DNA from 3 places in the Alteromonas sp. AWJ4_199 genome. Region 2 is predicted to be linked to each of the others. Evidence: predicted binding sites of a transcription regulator. Region 2 holds the regulator's gene; each other region holds the start of a gene.
The links. The regulator FliA, encoded in region 2, starts transcription of late flagellar genes. The targets are predictions, from matches to a motif close to CTAAAGNTNNNNNNNNNNNNGCCGATA.

Region 1 (4,837 bases), on a different contig from region 2:
ATTTTCCCGGGTGGTTTTTTACCATCGCAATACCAGTTAAATGCACACCTTAAAAAGTACACGAATATGATGATCCGTGACTTACACGACATTGGTGTGGACTATGCAAAAACGCTAAACCATTGGTATGAAGCGTTTATTTCGGCTAAAGATGAATTATTAAATGATGGTTACGACGAGCGCTTTATGCGTATGTGGACCTACTACCTGAAATACTGCGAAGGTGGTTTTTTAGAAAGAACCATTAGCACTGTACAACTTGTTATATCAAAACCTCAGTACAGAGAGGAACTAGCTAGAGTTTGATTGTCGTTGCTGGGTGGGTAATTATATATGCGGATTGGTATGAGTACCCAGCAAGCAATTTTAAACCAAAAAGCGGTGCCATATGGCACCGCTTTTTAGTGGATATTGTAATTCGAAAGAGTACCGCTTAATCGTCTACCACTGATATAGGTTTGGATATCATTGGTTTACCTTGGTTAATATTGATTTCTACTCGGCGATTCTTAGCTCTATCACTCGCGGTCGTGGCATTCTCAACGATAGGATTAGTATCAGCTTTACCTACAACAGACATGCGACTTTCATCAAACCCAGGCGCTGTCCGCATAGCTTCGGCCACCGCTACTGCCCGTTGTGATGATAAATCCCAGTTTGAGCGATAGAGCTCATTGGCAATATGCTGTCCGTCACTATGGCCCGAAATCTCGATTTCTCCAGGCACATCCGCTAACAATGAACCAATTTTTCTTAATACGGGCTGAAATTGTGGCTGCAAGAAAGCAGAGCCGGCGGAAAACGAGCCATTTTCTCTAATTCGAATGGTAAGCTGCTGTCCCAGCGACTCCATTTCTACAGACCCATCTAAAATTTGCTTTTCTAATTGTTGGGCCACTTTTTTCATCAACTCAGCCATTTGAGATTGGTCAGTGCTTTGCTCAGCGGATGAAGATGACTCAGTAGCCGTTTGTTGAGACTGACCGCCCCGTTGTTCGCCACGCTGTTTTTGCCTGCCGCCGGCAGAGTCCTCATTTCCCGCTTGAAATTCTAGCATTTGCTGAGTCATTTCGTTGGTTTGCTGCTGAATAGATTCAATTGGCGTGGGATCAGGCTTACCAGGTCGAAACTCCATAGCAATAACACTGGTCCCTTTAGGAATATCTTTTACTTCAATTTTGTTTTGCACACCGAATGCAAACTTCATTGAGCCCGCTATTTGCTTAAATTTCAGTACGTCCATTTCGGAGAATGAAAGCAGAAGTACAAAAAAGCACATAAGCAGTGACATTAAGTCTGCGAAGGTTCCCATCCAAGCTGGAAGCCCCTCGGGGGGGCATTTTGGGCATTCTTCTTCGGCCATTACTCTTCCTCTGCGCTTCCACGCTTACTTGCAGCAAGGTAGTTTTTCAGTACGCCTTCAATAACTCGAGGGTTTTGACCGTCAGCGATACCGACAATACCGTCAAGAACAAGGCTTTGATTGAGCTTTTCTTCCCCTGCTCGTACAGAAAGTTTGAATGCTATTGGCAAACAGATAACGTTGGCGAAAAAAGCGCCATACAGCGTGGTGAGTAGTGCTACCGCCATTGCCGGGCCGATAGCTTTCGGGTCATCCATGTTTGACAGCATGGCAACCAAACCAATCAAGGTACCGATCATCCCCATGGCAGGTGCAATATCGCCCATACCTTTAAAAAACGAGGCGCCAAAATCATGTCGTTCTGACGTCATAGAAATATCTTTAGCAAGTGTCTCTCTGACCACCTCAATATCGTGGCCATCAACCAACATGTCGACGCCTTTCTGCATAAACTCGTTAGAGATTTCCGCTTCCTCTAAAGCCAAAAAGCCGCCTTTTCGCGCGGCATCCGCCATCTCTACAATTTTCTCAATAAGCTCTTCTGGCGATTCAATTTTAAACATGAAGGCTTTGCCAGCAATCTTACCCGCACCGAAGAACTGACCTAAAGTAAATTGTGACAAGACAACAAACAAAGTCCCACCAAACACGATTAAAATCGATTGGACGTCGATGAACATGCTTAAGCTGCCGCCTAGAATCATAGCCATAACTATGAAACCAATGGCGCCCAACATACCTATGACGGTTGCTAAATCCACTCACTCTTCCCCATTTATGCGCAGTCAGTGCTGTTGATGTACAAATATTCTATCGGCAACGGATAAAAATACTAAAACGACATTATTGAAAAATATCATATTTATTTGTTTTTTATTAACTGTGACTTTAAAAAACGTTGTTCAAAGGTTTTGTTTATCGACCATGCTTATAGCGTTCGCTTACCTGTCAGAACACGCATACACCACTTTATTTAGAGTAATGTAGCCACTTATTTCGAATATAGCACAATATCTTCATATTCAACGTGGTCAACTGCATGAAAAAAAAGCTATATTACTTTGATATAGGCGATATACGGACAAACCATTTGACCCTTGTGCGGCCCTCAGTTAATGTGCGCGGTACACGTATTTTGGCTAATGTATTGAGTGTTTTTATGACGACAGAAAAAGCATCAGCGTCTTTTGAAGAAACTTTAACAGAACTAGAAGCTATCGTTAACGAAATGGAAAACGGTGATCTGCCTCTTAATAAAGCACTGGAAAAATTTGAACGAGGCATAGCGTTATCTCGTCAAGGCCAGCAATCACTTGAAAACGCCGAGCAAAAAGTAAAAATATTGCTTAGTGAACAAGGCGAAGAAACGCTTCAGACTCTTCCTGAAAGTGAACAGCCGTAAAACGTTCATTTTTAACTTACAGGCGACCTATGAATTTTTCTGCTTTGCATCAGCAAGTGAAACAGCAAACTGATGCATCCCTTCTTACCTTAATTGATGATTTACCCGATTACGCACCGCGCCTTAAAGATGCAATGCGTCACGCATTGCTTGCAGGTGGCAAGCGCATGCGCCCTCTACTAGTGCAGGTTGTAGGAAACACGTTAGACGTGCCCAAAAAAGATCAGATGGCTATAAGCATGGCTATTGAGTGCGTGCACGCCTACTCGTTAGTTCATGATGATTTACCAGCCATGGACGATGATGATTTACGTCGCGGAATGCCAACGTGTCATATTGCCTTTGATGAAGCTACGGCTATTTTAGCGGGAGATGCCCTGCAGTCTCTTGCATTTACTGTACTAGCTGATGCTCCTTTAAGCGTATTTGCCGAAACCAAACGCGGGCAGCTTTTGTCTGTACTGGCTAAAAGTGCCGGCTACGTAGGCATGTGTGGTGGTCAGGCTATCGACTTAGCCAGTACGGGTGAAACCATCTCATTAGAAGAATTAAAGCAGCTCCATAGACTCAAAACCGGAGCTTTGCTTAAGGCCTGTGTTGAAATGATTGCTATTGTCAGTGAAGGCTTACTGCCAGAAACTAAAACTGACTTGATGGCCTATGCCGCGGATATTGGACTGGCTTTCCAAGTTCAAGACGATATCTTAGACGTTGAGGGTAGCAGCGAGAAGTTAGGAAAACCCGCAGGGTCTGACGAAGCATTGGGGAAAAACACCTTTCCCGCCAAGCTTGGTATAGCTGGCGCTAAGCAAGAATTAGAAATGCTTCACGATAATGCACTTCAAGCATTGGCGCGTTTACCCTACAATACAGACAGTTTAATTGCGTTTAGCGAGCTTTTGGTAAAACGCGACCATTAGCCACGCGCCATGTTGAAAAAGATAATAAGTACATGAGTTTAGATCTCCAACATTACCCAACGCTTGCGCTTGCGCAAACACCTGAAAAATTGAGGCAGCTGCCTCAAGAAAAATTACGCGAGCTTGCCGATGAATTACGTGAGTACTTACTTAATAGCGTAAGCCAAACCAGTGGCCACTTTGCCTCGGGTTTAGGCACGGTAGAGTTAACTGTGGCACTGCACTATGTGTACAACACGCCGTTCGACCGTTTGCTGTGGGACGTAGGCCATCAAGCCTATCCTCATAAAATCCTTACCGGTCGCGCAGAGCGCATGAGCACCATTCGCCAAAAGAATGGTCTGCACCCTTTCCCATGGCCGCCTGAGAGCGACTACGACACCTTTGCTGTTGGGCACTCATCCACGTCGATAAGTGCGGCGCTGGGAATGGCCGTAGCGGCAGAAAAAGAAGGTAAAGACCGTAAAGTAGTGGCCGTTATTGGCGACGGCGCAATGACCGCAGGTATGGCGTTTGAAGCCCTTAACCATGCTGGTGACATCAAAAAAGATATGGTTGTCGTACTTAACGACAACGAAATGTCTATTTCTGAAAACGTGGGTGCGTTGAACAGCCACCTAGCCCGTTTGCTCACCGGTAATTTTTTCAACTCTATACGCGACGGTGGTAAAAAGCTGTTAAGCAATGTGCCTCCAATTAAAGAGTTTGCCAGCCGTGCAGAAGAGCACATTAAAGGCATGGTTGTCCCGGGCACCATATTTGAAGAGCTTGGCTTTAACTACATTGGCCCTATCGACGGCCACGACGTTAATGGTGTTGTCGATACGCTACGCAATATGCGTAAGTTTGATGGACCACAGCTACTGCACGTAGTCACCAAGAAAGGTAAAGGCTATGCGGTTGCAGAAGAAGACCCAATCAAGTTTCACGCGGTACCTAAATTTAACCCGGCGGATAACGCCTTACCCAAGTCTAAGCCTTCAGCCCCTACCTACTCGGCAATTTTTGGAAAATGGTTGTGTGATATGGCCGCACAAGACCCTAAGCTAATGGCGGTAACGCCAGCCATGCGCGAAGGTTCAGGCATGGTTGAGTTTTCTCAACGCTTTCCTGAGCAGTATTTCGATGTTGCGATTGCCGAGCAGCATGCAG
Region 2 (4,837 bases):
CACCACCTCCATGAAGCTCATCGAGAAGAGCCTCAAATTCGTCTTCGGTAATTTCTTCTATACCGCCGCTACTTTCACTGCTATCTGACGCAGCAGGCACAGGTTCATCTATAGTTAGCTCGGGCTCTTCTGCAACAACCTCGGGCTCAGCCGCGACAACTTCTTGCTCGGGTGCACTTGCATTGTCGAAAATGTTTTCATCTGGAGATTCTGGGCGACTGAGTTTGTGTAACAGGTCGACAAGATGTGCATCCGCCGGCTCTAGTGGCTCTTGAGCTTTCACTCGCTCAAACATTTCAACCACCACATCAGTGGCTTGCAAAATGATATCCATTAACTCAGGCGTTAGCGTTCTTTGGCCATTGCGCATGACGTCAAAAACGTTTTCAGCACCGTGACAAATTTCAACTAACTCAGTAAGAGAAAGGAAACCAGCACCACCTTTTACCGTGTGATAACCGCGAAAAATTGCGTTTAGCAAATCCGCATCTTCAGGATTGTTCTCAAGATCAACGAGCTGTTCTTGTAATTGTTCAAGTATCTCTCCAGCCTCAACTAGAAAGTCCTGTAATATTTCCTCGTCAACATCAAACGACATGCACCCGCTCCCCTAAAAACCTAAGCTAGACAAAAGATCATCAACATCATCTTGGCCTGAAACGACGTCATCTCGTTTTTCGGCATCAATAATTGGGCCTTCTGCCTCTACACCATCAACCTTATCGGCCTTAACGCTAGATGATTTAGTTTGTTCTGCACCGTCACGCTCACCAAACATGGTCAACATGTTTACAAGGCTTTCTTCTACCTCTTTAACCAGGTCAATTACGCGACGAATAACTTGCCCAGTTAAATCTTGATAACCTTGTGCCATCAAAACTTCAGTAAGTAACTGTGTAAGTTTAGCTGACTGATTCGAACCGTCTTCCAACAATTCGTCTAAGTCTGCACATAAAACCTTAAACTCACCCAACTCGATTTGGCGGTTCATCAGCTTTTTCCACTCTGGCATTACCTTCTCGATTCGCTCCGAAAGCAATTCAGCTATCGGCATGCTCGCCTCAACGGCGTCCATAGTAGTATTAGCAGCTTTTTCAGTTTCTTCAATTACGTAGGTAAGGCGGGACTGTGCATCGGGAATATCGTCTGTAGCTAAATTTTTGATGCGATCGTCTATTTGGAAGTTGTTCAATGCGTCGTGAAGTTGACGCGTTAACTTTCCTACCTCAGCAAACAACTCAACATTTTCTTTCATTGAGACTGCTTCAAGTAGTGCATTAGCAGAGGTCTTGTCACCCTCTTCAAGATAAGTGACAAGTTGCTTTGCTTCTTCCAACGATATTGGAACGTTTACATTCATTGACATCCAGTAAACCTCATTTATCTGTTGAGCGTCTGGATCAACCTAAACGTTCGAATATTTTATCTAATTTTTCTTTTAACGTTGCTGCTGTGAAAGGTTTAACGACGTAGCCATTAACACCCGCTTGCGCGGCGGCAACAATTTGCTCTTTCTTCGCTTCAGCGGTAACCATAAGCACAGGCAAGTGCTTAAGCTTATCATCTGCTCTTATCGCGCGTAGTAAATCGATGCCCTGCATGCCAGGCATGTTCCAGTCAGTAACTACGAAATCGAAATCGCCTTGTTGTAACATTGGCAATGCAGTGCTTCCGTCATCCGCTTCCTGAATGTTGGCAAAACCCAAATCTTTGAGTAGGTTTTTGATGATGCGTCTCATGGTTGAAAAGTCATCGACCACGAGAATTTTCATGCTTTTATCCAAAATAGCCTCCACTGAGGGGTTAATTGTTATTAATCTCTATTCTTCGTCAGCTTGCCACGACTTCATTCGTGATTTGAGTTTTAACATGGCTTGACTGTGAATTTGACTGACTCTCGACTCACTTACGTCAAGAACCTCGCCTATTTCTCTTAAGTTTAGTTCTTCATCATAATAAAGTGAAAGAACAATCGCTTCTCGCTCGGGTAATGTCGTGATTGCATGGGCCAACGCTTTTTGAAAAGCCCCTTGCATCAAATCTTCCAGCGGTGCATCACTACCTCTAGTTTGCTCTGTAGTGATCACATCCTCCGACACCCCCAAATCTTCAATGCCCACCAACTTTCCAGCATTGACTTCATTAAGCATCTGATGATAATCCTGCAAGCTTACATTTAGCTTGTCAGCAATATCAGAATCTCTTGCGTCACGCCCAGTTTCACTTTCTACCTGAGATATCGCCTCAGTAATCGCGCGACCATTGCGGTGAACAGAACGTGGCGTCCAATCACCTTTGCGTATTTCGTCAAGCATGGCACCGCGGATGCGAATACCTGCAAATGTTTCAAAGCTTGCGCCTTTAGAACCGTCAAAATTCCGTGCGGCCTCTAGCAAGCCAATCATGCCTGATTGGATAAGGTCATCAACAAGTACACTCGCAGGCAGTCGCGCCATCAAATGGTGCGCAATTCGCTTAACCAGAGGCGCATGTCTTTCGACTAACTGCGATTTATCTGTTTGCTGTTGATAAGCGGCGGCCTTGCTGTTCAACGTTGACTTCCTACGGCTTTTTCTGCAACTAATTGTTCAATGAAAAATTCTAAGTGACCTCCAGGCTGCGCTGGAATAGGCCAAGTAAGCGCCCTGTTTGCTAGCTTGGTTATCGCTACGGCTGCAGGAGAGCCAGGAAAAGCATCAACAATAGCTGTTTGCTTACGCACAGCCTTGCGAATATTTTCGTCAAATGGCACCGTCGCCACTAATTCTAGTGCAACATCAAGAAAACGCCCTGTCACTTTGCTTAATTTGCTAAATAATTCCTGACCTTCTCGCACATCGCGAACCATATTGGCCACAACTTTAAAGCGAAAAACACCGTGCTCACGGTTAAGGATTTTTATCAGCGCATACGCATCAGTTAGTGATGTTGGCTCATCGCAAACCACCACCATGATATCTTGGGAGGCTTTAGAAAAGCTTAATACCATATCTGAAATGCCAGCAGCGGTGTCGACTATTAATACGTCTATTTGAGAACGCAGCTCGCTAAACGCTCTTATCAAGCCAGCGTGCTGTGTGGGTGAGAGTTCCGCCATTGACTGGGTTCCAGATGTGGCGGGAGCAATCTTAATACCGTGGGGGCCGGTTACTAAAACCTCGTCTAACGTGCACTCGCCAGAGAGTACGTGAGATAGGTTTTTCTCAACTCGCAGGCCTAACATCACATCTACGTTTGCAAGACCAAGGTCCGCGTCAAGAACCATTACACGCTTGCCCTGCTTCGCCATGGCGATAGCAGTGTTAAGCGTAATATTTGTTTTACCGACGCCACCTTTACCACCGGTGACGGCGATTACTTTGATTAACCGTGATTGCTTCATTTTTCTTAAGCTACTCGCTTGATCGTCAATCATACTGCTTATGCTGTTTTAATTGCGTTGTTACCACTAGTATGATTCAAACCGTACTTTTTATAAAGCTTTGCAGCAGCGGAAACTAAAGATTTCGCTTCTGCAATCTTAATGTCTTCAGGCACTTTTTGACCATCGGTGACATAACTAACCGGTAGTTGGTATTCAACCGCTGCACTAAGTACCTCTCCTAAAGAGTAGCACTCATCTAACTTTGTGAAAATACAGCCACTTAGTTCAATATCGTCATACGCTTGAATGATTCTCTGCAAAGCCGGATATTGCGTATTGGCTTGCGCTACCAAATATTTTTTAACTTTTGGCATTTGGCCATTATCGAACTGCTTAATTTGCTTAATTAATCGACTATCACGCTGACTAAAACCTGCTGTATCAATCAATACTAGTCGCTTATGACGAAGTTGGAACAATAAATCTGCAAGTTCTTCACTAGTTTGCGCTTTTCGCACAGTACAGCCAATAATTTTTCCGTATGTCGCTAGTTGCTCATAGGCTGCAATTCTATACGTATCAATAGTAATCATAGCCACCGATTCTGCACCATATTTCTGTGCGTAGCGGGCGGCTAACTTTGCAACCGTGGTTGTTTTACCTGTACCAGTAGGCCCGACTAATGCAACCGCACCCTGTGAGCTAAGTATATCGTTTCCGGTAACATTTATGCGATTAGCCAATAGGTTAAGAAGATATACCCACGCGTCACGTTCGTTGTAATGAGCCGGTGTATAGCTAATCAGCTGAGTTGCAAGTGCACTACTCAAACCCATATCGGTTAATCGCGTGACCAAGTATTGATGAACAGGTTTTTGACGCTTGTTCTTCGCTTCCATTAGGTCAGCAACTTGATACTGCAATACGTCGCGAAGTGAAGCTAACTCTTCTTTGATTTGAGCTAGTTCAGCAGACTGGGATACAGAAGTTTCACCCATACTTGACGCTTGATGCTCAGGAAAAGTCTGTTGCTCGATAGCATCTTGTACTGGTGACTGTGTTTCAAGGTCGTCGATAAACGCTTCTGAAAAATCTAAGTGAGATGCAATTTCGTTGGCGTGCTTAGCGTTCGTTGACATTGGCTGTGCTGGTTGTGCAGAACTGCCTGCAACTGTGTTTCCACCATGCTGCTTTTCCAACAAGGCTTTTAAGCTATCAGGACCATCGTCGCCAATAATTTCACTTAAGCTAGGCACAGCCTTTTGGCCAGGCGTTTTAGCAGCGGTCTGTGGTGCCGCCTTAGGCGTGAAAAGCTTAGCTTCAGGCTCTTTGTCGTAGGCTGCAACAAGCTCAATACCGTCGGCAACTTTGCGATTTGACATGATCACGGCGTCACTGCCCAACTCAGCTTTAACCTGGCTTAACGCCTCACGCATATCTTTGCCGAAGAAACGTCTAATTTTCATTGCAACC
Region 3 (4,837 bases), on a different contig from region 2:
TGCGCTTATAAAAATTCAGGGTTAAATCTACCGTTTCTTTGACCGTAAAACGCGCCCGTTGAACATTGCTTGAAACCCTATTAATGCAATAATGACAATCATAAATACAGTAGTTTGTCATAAGGATCTTAAGCAGCGAAACACACCTTCCATCAGGTGTGAAGCTATGGCATATTCCCGAGCCACCAGTAAGCGAACCTATACCGGTCTTTTCGGTTTTTCCAGCTTGTCGTTTACCTGCTGAACCACTCGCACAAGACGCGTCGTACTTGGCCGCATCGGAAAGAATTTCAAGTTTTTGTATCAGTCTGTCATACATCGCAGATTTAACTTTCCTATAAGTAATTACAGTCAAACAGCCTAGTAATTCTTTTAGAAACACGACTAAACGTGTTTTGTAAACTAGGCTGAGAGTGAAAGTGTTATAGCATGTATAAATATACAGTACAATTGCGCGTGGTAATTGAAGGTGAAGATTTAATGTTGGCGGGATTGTCCCAAATCAGGATTGACGCCGGTGAGTGACGGCGAAGACTATCTCGCTGTTAACCGATTAAAATAAGCTAAAGCTAAAATCCTATAAATTTAGATAGTTCATCTCGAATGTTATCGTATTTTTCTTTGTAGGCCGCTTTTAGTGGCATGTCATCAATTAGCTTAAACAGTCGTTTACACTCGTTTATTAACTTTACTTCGGCCTTATCTTCTTGAATAGCTATTTGAAGTAGACATTGCAGCAAGTTGAGCGCTACGCCTGTATTTACCGGTGCAAAACCTTGAGCGAGAGCAAATGAGGCTTTGGCGCGTTCATAGTCTTGCTGCTGATAGTGTTGAATACCCTCACGATTAAACTGCTGATAGCTCGCAAGGCTTTTTTGCGCGCTGAGTGCCTGGACCTCCAGCATCTTTGAACTGTTCTGGTCGAGTTCATCATTTCTAGCGCTAAGAATGGCGTTGAGCGCTAACGCGTCGTCAAATTCACCGAGTTTGTACATAACGTTTATGCTATCTGGAATAAATACAGTGGGTACCTCTGAGTATTTATCATCAAGTTGCGTTTGCGACTGGTCAAGATGACGCTTCGCGTCAATAAGCTTCCCATCAATCGCGCTTATCCTTGCATTTACAATATTGCCAAAAATATCTACGTCGAAATCCCTGTCGATTTTATACAGGTGCTCATCGAATTTTCCTCGCTGCAATGTGAGTAACGCTTCTTGCTGATACTTATTGCGCTGGCTTTTGTCATCAGATGACTCAGCAACATCAAGTAAGCTGCGAATCATTGTGCACCAATGTAAGCTTGCTTTATGCACAGTGCGTTTTGATAGGTTCCAAATTGCTTGGCTAGAGTTGGCCGCTAGCACTAAATCGTTATTTTCCCGGCCAATTTCACAAGCCTTAAAGTGGCGAGGTAAAGAGAAGGGCGATAGTTTAATAGCCTCTTTAATTGAATCTAGGGCCTTTTCACCAGCTTCCAAGGCATGGTGCGCTTGCGCAAGAATATCATGAGCATCAGCATTGAATCGGTTGCGTTTTAACGTTTTCTTAGCAATGGATATCGCTTTTTCGTATTCATTTAACAGCAAATAGGTTCTACCTATCGCTACCTGTGCCCATAGTACAGGTCTACCTTCAATATACTCTTTTAGTACATCTAAAGCTTTTTGAGGTTGAGAGATGCGCCAATAGAGTTCAACTAGCAGTTGTTCGCAGTGTCCTTTGTAGTGCTGAGGGTTTTCTAACAGTGTCTCAATGTGATCTATGGCGCTATTGTATTCACCTTGCTCTATTAGGTTGAACGCTTGTTGAAGAAATTGTCGTTTTTGCCATGCACGAACAATACGAGATTTTAATTGTACTTGTGAGAAGGGCTTTATTAGAAAATCGTCTGGCCGACGTTCAATACTGCCAAGCACTACCGGTCGAGCACTATCAGCACTGATAAGAATAAATACTGAGGTGGGGTTAATAAGCCTTCGCGTGCGCAACTCTTCTATCAGTTCATAGCCATTTTTAGTATCAGCCCCCAAATGTAAGTCACAGATGACAATATCAAATTTATGTTTTTTACACAGCGATACTGCCTGTTCAGCCGAAGGCTTAGTGACAACATCAGACGCCCCCATAGAATGCATTAGTCCTTTCAAAAGAAGAAGGAAAGGACGTTGGTCCTCAACAATCAATACTTGTTTGTTGCTAAATTGCATTTCGAATCCGTGAATAAACGCTCTATCATTATTTGAAAGTATATCTAACTTTAGAAAATAAGCTTAAGAAAAACATTATCTTGCCGACAACATACGTATACATAAACAGCACTGTGTACGAATGTCACCAGATTTTGCCTCAGCAAGTGAACAAACAACACTAGACCCCAGTATTTACTGGGAGCGAAGTGGTGTACTTGCTCGTGCGTCATCGCAGGGGGCATTATTTTCGTTATACCTTGCTATGCAGCAGCATAGCGTAGCTGAACCGTTCGAAATTGAATCGGCCACGTCAGACTCTAACACTTCAAAAAATAAAGAAGCGCAGCTTGCCGCATTAAATCACTACAGGCGTCCGTCGTTGTCCGTCAGTGAAATTGAGTGGACAGACATGCAAGTGCACTCAAATTTAGTCGCTATTGACTATGAAAGTGCACGCCTTTATCTGAGTATGAAGCCAGCGCCGTTAGCTCAAACTGATGACGCAAAACGCATTCCGGATGATGTTGTAAACAACTGCAGTCTAGCAACGCAGAAGCGATTAAAACGGCAACATGCCAAAGCCATAAAAGAAGATAATACGTTACTTTACGATATTATCTCTTCACAAGGCGACGATGATGACGGGAAATATGGGCAAGATAAGCACCAAGCTACAACGCCAGACTTTTCTTCATTTGAAAATATCGCCTAGTTTTTAACGCTCAGTTTTGGTATATTCCGCGCCGCATTTTTGCACTGGTCTTACGCTCCAATCAGCAAAGGTTAAAATATGTCTAAATATATTGTATGCGCAATGTATAAATTTGTTGCGCTTGAAAACTTTAAAGAAATCCGCCAGCCGCTTCTAGAAACTATGGAAGCAAATGGTATTAAAGGTACGCTTCTACTCGCTCACGAAGGCATTAACGGTACTGTTTCAGGTACCCGAGAAGGTATCGACGCATTGCTCGCTTATCTGAATAGTGATGAACGTATCAATCCTATCTCTTACAAAGAATCACTTCACGACGAACAGCCGTTCTATCGCACTAAGGTAAAACTTAAAAAAGAAATCGTGACCATGGGCGTTGAAGGTATCGACCCTCGCCAAACTGTGGGTACATACGTTAAGCCTAAAGACTGGAATGCACTAATAAGCGACCCAGATGTAACCGTAATTGACACCCGAAACGGTTACGAAATAGAAATTGGCACTTTCAAGAACGCCATCGACCCTAAAACCGACACGTTCCGCGAATTCCCAGAATACGTAGAAAAAGAACTCGACCCGTCAAAAAATAAAAAAGTTGCCATGTTCTGTACCGGCGGCATTCGCTGTGAAAAGTCGACAGCCTATTTGAAAGAGCAGGGGTTTGAAGAGGTTTATCACCTAGAAGGCGGAATTTTACAGTATCTTGAAGATGTGCCAAAGGAAGAGTCTATGTGGGAAGGCGACTGCTTTGTATTTGATAATCGCGTTGCGGTAAACCACGACCTTGAAAAGAGTCATTACGAACAGTGCTACGCGTGTCGACTTCCTATTACCGAAGAAGACAAACAAAGCGATAAATATGAGCCTGGCGTAAGCTGCCCTCATTGCCATGGCACACATACCGACGATCAAATTGCCCGCTTTAGAGAACGTGAAAAGCAAGTTCAGCTAGCGAAAGAGCGACAACAAGAGCACGTAGGTACCGAAGCGCGTTTGACTATGGAACAAAAGCGTAAGGAAAAAGCAGAAGCTCAACGTTTACGCGCACTTAAAGCAAAAGAAAATCAGGCGTAGACAGTCAGAAAGAAGGGCGTTACACTCGTGTTTATTGCAGTTGAAATAAGGAATGCGAGTGAGCACTCAACTTTCAGAATCTAAAATTGAAGAAATTAGAAAGGACTTCAGCTTTTTCGATCGTGATGGCAATGGCCAAATCGATTTGCCAGAGTTCATCGAGCTTCTAACCGTAATTTCACCAAAGACTAAAGCTAGCCACGTACAAGAGGGCTTTAAGCTTATCGATAGCAACGACGATGGCTACATCGACTTTGAAGAGTTTTTAGCGTGGTGGCAAGAAGGATGGTGGGAGTACTAAGTTTTACTTAGTAAACCATACCATCGCTAGGTTTTGTGTATGCTCTATTGAGTGTGTCTAAAAAGCTTATAGCTACGCAAAAAGAAATCGTTAAAACGGGTGCTGTGTAAAGCACCCGTTTTTTTATGTTTAAGTTTTGCGCTGGTATGGGGGGGCAAAAATTAGGTTGATATGTCTTAGTTTTTGGATGGCTGCTTTGAGCGTGAAGCGGACGTAATAGTATTGTCCGCTTTGTAAAAGTTTATGAAATTTGGTAGATAGCTTTCCCTCCTTCTATGGAGCTGAAGCTGCCACTTTTACCTATTAGGCTACATTCATGGCTACTATCAACTATTGTAAATTTGCTTGATGCAATTCCACTCTCAAATTTTCCATCATGCTTTAATGTGAGTACAACTTGTTCATCGTTTTTATCACACGTAATGGTTTCAAATCCATTGAATAGAGCATCACCATTTTCACTGTAGTAAAGTTTATATCTTACTTCGCTATTACCATTAATATCGCCTGAGTAAGCTTGTTGTACTAATGCAGTGCTAAATTTCTGACCCTTTTCAA

Region 1: pomA (flagellar motor protein PomA) is a predicted target of FliA. The motif match lies at 2,175-2,201, and genes of this name have one in related genera.
Region 3: ACXAER_RS00535 (VC2046/SO_2500 family protein) is a predicted target of FliA. The motif match lies at 2,273-2,299, and genes of this name have one in related genera.

What each region holds. Positions count from the first base shown of each region.
Region 1 is NZ_JBSWUR010000001.1:801,361-806,197, forward strand. Features, by position in the region: gene ACXAER_RS03515 (class I SAM-dependent methyltransferase) at 1-306, shown strand, start outside; gene ACXAER_RS03520 (flagellar motor protein MotB) at 434-1,363, opposite strand; gene pomA (flagellar motor protein PomA) at 1,363-2,124, opposite strand; gene ACXAER_RS03530 (exodeoxyribonuclease VII small subunit) at 2,523-2,765, shown strand; gene ACXAER_RS03535 (farnesyl diphosphate synthase) at 2,795-3,685, shown strand; gene dxs (1-deoxy-D-xylulose-5-phosphate synthase) at 3,718-4,837, shown strand, end outside.
Region 2 is NZ_JBSWUR010000003.1:192,921-197,757, forward strand. Features, by position in the region: gene ACXAER_RS17935 (chemotaxis protein CheA) at 1-598, opposite strand, end outside; gene ACXAER_RS17940 (protein phosphatase CheZ) at 611-1,366, opposite strand; gene cheY (chemotaxis response regulator CheY) at 1,401-1,784, opposite strand; gene ACXAER_RS17950 (RNA polymerase sigma factor FliA) at 1,821-2,552, opposite strand; gene ACXAER_RS17955 (MinD/ParA family protein) at 2,549-3,415, opposite strand; gene flhF (flagellar biosynthesis protein FlhF) at 3,421-4,830, opposite strand.
Region 3 is NZ_JBSWUR010000001.1:122,375-127,211, forward strand. Features, by position in the region: gene ACXAER_RS00525 (putative DNA modification/repair radical SAM protein) at 1-319, opposite strand, end outside; gene ACXAER_RS00530 (response regulator) at 570-2,210, opposite strand; gene ACXAER_RS00535 (VC2046/SO_2500 family protein) at 2,332-2,904, shown strand; gene trhO (oxygen-dependent tRNA uridine(34) hydroxylase TrhO) at 2,983-3,978, shown strand; gene ACXAER_RS00545 (EF-hand domain-containing protein) at 4,031-4,279, shown strand; gene ACXAER_RS00550 (DUF3224 domain-containing protein) at 4,521-4,837, opposite strand, start outside.